2 regions of the Ornithinibacillus sp. 4-3 genome follow, and region 1 is predicted to be linked to the other one. Evidence: a T-box and tRNA genes for the amino acid it is inferred to sense, from the RefSeq annotation. Region 1 holds a T-box; the other holds one or more tRNA genes.

The links. A T-box is a leader RNA that pairs with one kind of tRNA and senses whether it is charged. The one in region 1 lies ahead of AB4Y30_RS10640 (valine--tRNA ligase), so its partner is inferred to be a tRNA-Val.
Region 2: it encodes a tRNA-Val, which carries the amino acid that the T-box ahead of AB4Y30_RS10640 (valine--tRNA ligase) is inferred to sense. The anticodon was not compared.

Annotation. Positions count from the first base shown of each region.
Region 1 is NZ_CP162599.1:2,157,010-2,160,373, reverse strand. It holds gene AB4Y30_RS10650 (hypothetical protein) at 1-294, shown strand, start outside; gene AB4Y30_RS10645 (hypothetical protein) at 291-479, opposite strand; T-box leader at 620-843, shown strand; gene AB4Y30_RS10640 (valine--tRNA ligase) at 885-3,364, shown strand, end outside.
Region 2 is NZ_CP162599.1:1,240,309-1,243,672, reverse strand. It holds gene AB4Y30_RS06030 (hypothetical protein) at 1-246, shown strand, start outside; gene AB4Y30_RS06025 (hypothetical protein) at 359-700, shown strand; gene AB4Y30_RS06020 (hypothetical protein) at 898-1,935, opposite strand; tRNA gene AB4Y30_RS06015 (tRNA-Val) at 2,292-2,363, opposite strand; gene AB4Y30_RS06010 (aldehyde dehydrogenase family protein) at 2,518-3,364, opposite strand, start outside.

The sequences.
Region 1 (3,364 bases):
CATGATTTAGTTCATCTCTTCTCCCAAGAAGCTACGTATTATGATAAGGACTTTAAAGATTGGAATGAATTATTCTTTGGTTCATATATCCAAGTGAATCCTTTGAATAAGTTAGAATTACTGCTTCTGATCATTTATTTATTAGATATGAGCAAATATATGCAAACGATTGAACAGTCCATTTTACATCGAATAGATATGGTAGTAGCAGTACAGAAGCTACAAAAGCTTTATCGGAAAATTATTTTTGGTCTTCATTTTGCTGATCATGTGGAACAACAAGAAAAATCTTAAATCCATTCTAAATGAAAGGCAATAAATAAACCAACAAAGATTCCTAGGAGAAGCACATCTAATGTAGTTGGGAAAAATAATGTTCGGATCAATTGAAAGATAAGAATAGGTAATGTCGCTTTTTCACAAATGAAAATACAGTTTCTTGCCCAAGGTGGCAGACGATAACGATAAAATCTAGCCACATGAATCAATCCTCCTTCCGCCCGCTTGCTATATTCTATGTTTTCAGCTGTTGCATTTGTGCATTTCTTATGTAAAATGTTGCTTTTTTTATGAATTGGTTTTAAAATGAAATCAATATCTGTTAAAAAGTGAATCATTTGTGAATGCGATGAAGGGGAAGAGTATAGATTAATGCCTTGTAGAGAGGGGAACATTTGCTGAAAGTTCTCTAGGTTTATTAATTTAGAAGGTCGCCCTGGATGCAGCTTCTTTGAAATCAGTAGAAGAATGCCGGAGAATCTCCGTTATAAAATTGAGTGTACATGTTTTTTTTAACTTGTAAATTAAGGTGGTAACACGGAAATATACCTTTTCGTCCTTTATTGGATGGAAAGGTTTTTTTATGTATAAAAAGGAGGATTTACATGGATAATCAACAAGCAAACACATTATCGACAAAATATAATCCGCAAGAGGTGGAGAAAAATCGTTATCAATTTTGGTTAGAAGGAAAGTATTTTGAAGCAAAGGATGATCCGAATAAGGAGCCTTATACCATTGTTATTCCACCACCAAATGTAACTGGAAAACTACATTTAGGTCATGCTTGGGATACAACCATGCAAGATACGATATCTCGTATGAAGCGTATGCAGGGTTATGATGTGCTTTGGTTACCTGGAATGGACCATGCTGGTATTGCTACACAAGCAAGAGTAGAAGCAACATTACGTGAGCAAGGAATATCACGTTATGATCTTGGAAGAGAAAAGTTTGTAGAAAAGGTTTGGGAATGGAAAGAGGAATATGCCAGCTTTATCCGTGAGCAATGGGGGAAACTAGGGCTTGGTGTAGATTATTCACGTGAACGTTTTACGATGGATAAAGGTCTTTCTGAAGCAGTAAAAGAAGTATTTATTCGTTTATATGAAAAAGGCTTAATTTATCGTGGAGAGTATATTATTAACTGGGATCCACAAACAAAAACTGCCTTATCAGATATTGAAGTAATTTATAAAGAAATACAAGGTAATTTCTATCATTTACGCTATCCGATTAAAGATAGTGATGAATTCATTGAAATAGCTACAACACGTCCAGAAACAATGCTTGGAGATACAGCAATTGCTGTGCATCCTGAAGATGAGCGTTATAAGCACCTCGTAGGAAAAACAGTTGTGTTACCAATCGTTGGGCGAGAAATAAAAATTGTTGCAGATGATTATGTTGATATGGAATTTGGTTCTGGAGCTGTTAAAATCACACCAGCTCATGATCCAAATGACTTTGAAATCGGTAATCGCCATCAATTAGAGCGTGTGCTTGTGATGAATGAAGATGGCACCATGAATGAAAATGCTGGCATTTATCAAGGACTGGATCGTTTTGAGTGTCGTAAACAAATCATTAAGGACCTGCAAGATGCAGGGGTACTTTTCAAAATAGAAGAGCATGTTCATCAAGTAGGACATTCGGAGCGTAGTGGAGCAGTGGTAGAGCCATATTTATCTACACAATGGTTTGTAAAAATGCAGCCTCTTGCAAATGCAGCAATTAATCTACAAGAAGAGGAAGGCAAGGTTAATTTTGTACCAAACCGCTTTGAGAAAACCTATTTACATTGGATGGAAAATATTCGTGATTGGTGTATTTCACGTCAACTATGGTGGGGGCATCGAATCCCAGCATGGTACCACAAGGAAACAAAGGAAATATATGTTGGAAAAGAAGCACCAGCAGATATTGAGAACTGGACACAGGATGAAGACGTATTAGATACATGGTTTTCTTCGGCACTATGGCCATTTTCAACAATGGGTTGGCCAGATGAAGAAAGCGCTGATTTCAAACGTTATTTCCCAACAGATGTGTTAGTAACAGGGTATGATATTATTTTCTTCTGGGTTTCTCGAATGATTTTCCAATCTCTTGAATTTACAGAGGAAAGACCTTTTAAAGATGTGCTTATTCATGGATTAATTCGTGATGCACAAGGTCGAAAAATGAGTAAATCACTAGGCAATGGTGTTGATCCAATGGATGTTATTGAGAAATATGGAGCAGACTCTTTACGTTATTTCTTATTAACAGGATCTTCGCCTGGACAGGATTTACGTTTCCAATGGGAAAATGTAGAGGCGACTTGGAACTTTGCGAATAAAGTATGGAATGCTTCTCGATTTTCATTAATGAATTTAGAAGGCTTTACTTACGAGGATATTGATTTAACAGGTGAGAAATCGATTGCAGATAAGTGGATTTTAACAAGATTAAATGAAACGATTGAACATGTTACATCCAATACAAATAAATATGAATTCGGTGAAGCTGGCCGTTATCTATATAATTTTATTTGGGATGACTTATGTGATTGGTATATTGAAATGGCAAAGCTTGTACTCTATGGAGAAGACGAAGCACAGAAGAAAACGACTCGTTCTGTTCTAGCACATGTACTTGATCAAACGATGCGTATGTTACATCCATATATGCCATTTATTACCGAAGAAATCTGGCAGAAGCTACCACATGAAGGAGATTCTATTACGGTTGCAAAATGGCCAGAGGTTCGTAAAGAATTCCATGACCTAGAAGCAGCAAATGAAATGAAGCGTCTTGTTTCTATCATTCGTTCTGTACGTAATATTCGCGCTGAAGTAGATACACCAATGTCTAAGCAAATCACATTATTCATACAAGCAGAAAATGAAGAAGTTGTTCGTGAGTTAGAAAATGAAAGAATGTACTTAGAACGTTTCTGTAATCCAAGTGAATTAGTCATTGCAACAAAGGTTGAGGTACCAGATCAGGCAATGTCTGCAGTAGTAACTGGAGCACAATTATATTTACCACTTGAAGGATTAATTGATTTTGAGAAGGAAATCGCAAGACTGCAAAATGAATT
Region 2 (3,364 bases), 920 kb from region 1:
GCCTTAGTAACTATCTGTACTTTAGGAATTTGCTATCCTTGGGCAGTTACGATGATTTATGGATGGAGAATTAATCACACTGTTATTGAAGGTAAAAGGATGAAATTTAATGGTTCTGCCATCGGCTTATTTGGAAATTGGATTAAATGGTGGTTGCTAACTATTATTACACTAGGTATCTATGGTTTTTGGGTTTTCATCAAGTTGGAAGATTGGAAAGCTAAACATACTACATTTGTTAACTAAACATAAGTAAATAATAGTTTCTTTTGTTCCACCTTTAATTATTCTTTTTACACCATCAAGTAATGTAAATATCAGGTAATATGAAACATCTTAATAGTTTAGGAGAGATTATTTGGCAGTAAACGTTGATACCCTTGTATTCTTGTTAATTACTTTAGGAGCTACTACCTTTTTTGTTGTTAAAGAGTATAGAACAATGAGTGAAAAAGAGAAAAACGAGGCTAAAAGAGATTTAAAATCAAAGAGTTTCTTTTTTACCGTTGGTTTACTTATAATTGGATATTTGCTTATTCTGTTAGGAAACCTATTTTATTTAATTATATTAAATAAAATAGGGATTATTCTAATGGCTATTGCAGGAGTAAATATTTTAGTTAGCATGTGGAAAGAACATAAGTTTAAAAGTTTGTACATATTGTTACTAATTGCAGTTGCAATTTTACTTTCATGGTAAATGGAGTCAAAGCATGTCCCCTTTTTGGAAATCGGCAAGAGATAGGTTATATTTTTTAAAATCATTTAGATACTTTTATCTAACTATTCGTCCATCTTTTTCTCTTAAAGTTTTTAAAAACAATTAAAATATAAAAATTTACTAGATATCTAGGCTATAACCTAAGAAAGATATGAAACCAAGAAAAAACGGCGAAATTAATCGCCGCTTTCGAAATCTTTAAATGCTCCATTTGATTCTTCTATTATAACCTTTAAAATTTCTTCGTATTTTACCGCTAGTTCATCGTGAATTTTCGTGTCACGGTCATCATAATCATTGACTACCATTTCGAAGCCAGTTTGTTGCAGGTCTCCAAATTGTTCAGATAATCCTAATTCTTCAATTTCATTTTCGAAGTATGCTATATCATAAAGCGCTTGTTCTACAAGTTGCATTTCAGCAGTATAGTCCATTTGATTTACTCGGAATTGCGAATCGTGCGCCCAATTTTTGGAAAGCTCATTAACGAAACTTTCAAGTGAATCATAATTCGAGTCTAAGTCGTCTCCATAAGTGAAAAATTCAATTTCAAGATCCGAGGCAGGAATAGCGCCACCATTCCAAGCCTTCTCCATTTCTAAAACTTTGTCGCCATCCAACGTATGTGTTACGCCATATGTTTCTCCTTCTCCATCGTGATTGACCGCAATGTCAAGGTCATGCAATAATTGCTTCATGTATTTGTTGGCTTCCCTCATCTCGTCAGGCGTTTGTTCCCATTGTTCTACAAGTTCAACCGCTTCTATCGCTTCTCCGCTATATCCTAAATGTGAAGTTCGAACAAATTGCAAATGACCAAGTATCGATTGAAGCATGACCAAATTCTTCATGTCTTCACCTATTGTTTTACCTTCTACCCATGGTCTCATTTCGAGCTTCAATTCCGAAATTGCTTCTGACTTCAAATAATACGTAAATCCCTCGTCATTCCCTGATTGTTCAATTCTTGGATCGTCCAAATCCCCTTCAAGAATTTCGATAGATTTCGTAATCCATTCACCAAAGTTTTCGCTGCTTTCCCACAGAAGCAACTCATCTTTTTCTTGTTCCGCAACAACTTCATCTATTTTGTCAGTTGCTACTGTATCACTTTCTACTTCTTCCTTATTTTTGATTGTTGCCAAATCACCACAACCAACAAGCAGTCCCCCAACCATGATACTCGATACACTTAATTTCAAAAACTTATTCATAATTGAGCCCCTTTGTCGTCATTCTCCATTAAATCAATTCTAACAAACACAAATGCCAAGTCAATAGCCTTGAAACAGACAACAGTTATCTCAGGATGTACTTATTTCAATTCTATTTATCTTTTAAAAATCGCTGTTCCAAATAAGAATTCTCTATTCTATTCATTTCTTACCTATCTACAGCTTATTCATTACGGATTTTTCTTTTAATTTATCTATCTCCATAAAAAAACTTGATTTGCTATCAACCTTTTTTATAATTTATATGATTCCGACTGCATTCCTCTAAATTTCTACACATTTTTGAAAGCAAATAAAAAGCCATCTTCACAAGAATATGAAGTGGCTTAAATCTATGAGCCGTACAGGATTTGAACCTGTGACCCCTTCCCTGTCAAGGAAGTATTCTCCCGCTGAACTAACGGCTCGTAATAATTATTATTGTCAAGGTGGCGCTCTCCCAGCTGAGCTACGGAATCAGATATATTTGAAGATGCAGAATTTATTATAGGTGATTCTTTATTTAAAGTCAACTACAGCTATAAAGCGAGATTCCTATCATATCTAGGAATCTCGCTTATTTTAATCTCTATTTTTAATCCAATTAGATGGAGCTACATTTAGGCTCATATTAATTTGTTTATATTCCAGGTACTGGTCTAAGCCATAGGTTCCTAGGTCTCTACCTATTCCACTCTGCTTATATCCGCCCCATGGCGCTTCATTATACGTATTATGGTACGTATTAATCCAGGTAATTCCAGCACGTACTTTTTTAATAACACGCATTGCTTTTGCTGAATCATTTGTGAATACACCACCAGCTAATCCATAAATGCTATCATTGGCAAGTGCAATAGCTTCTTCTTCTGTCTTAAATGTTTGTACAACTAAGACTGGTCCGAAGATTTCTTCTTTCACAATTCGCATATCTGGAGTAGTATTCGTAAAAATGGTCGGTTCTAAATAATGGCCTTTTCCATCAATAGGATTTCCTCCACAAGCTAGTTCTGCACCTTCGTTTTTACCTATTGCAATATAGTTAAGCACTCGTTCAAAATGTTCTTTAGAAATCAGCGGCCCCATATCTGTTTCTTTAGCTAATCCATTGCCTACTTTAATTTTCTTTGTTAATGCAACAAGGGCTTCCATAAATCTATCGTGCAGGGACTCGTGTAAAATGAGTCTTGATCCAGCTGAACATACTTGACCTTGGTTTGAGAAAATAGCAAAAGATGCATGATCCACTGCCGCTTCAAAATCAGCATCATCGAATATGATTAATGGTGATTTTCCACCCAATTCTAAGCTTACTTTCTTAATCGTATCTGCTGAAGCCTGAATGATTTTCTTTCCAGTTGCATTTCCACCTGTAAACGTAACCTTATCTACTTTAGGATGTCTTGTAATCTCTGCTCCAACTGAAGCT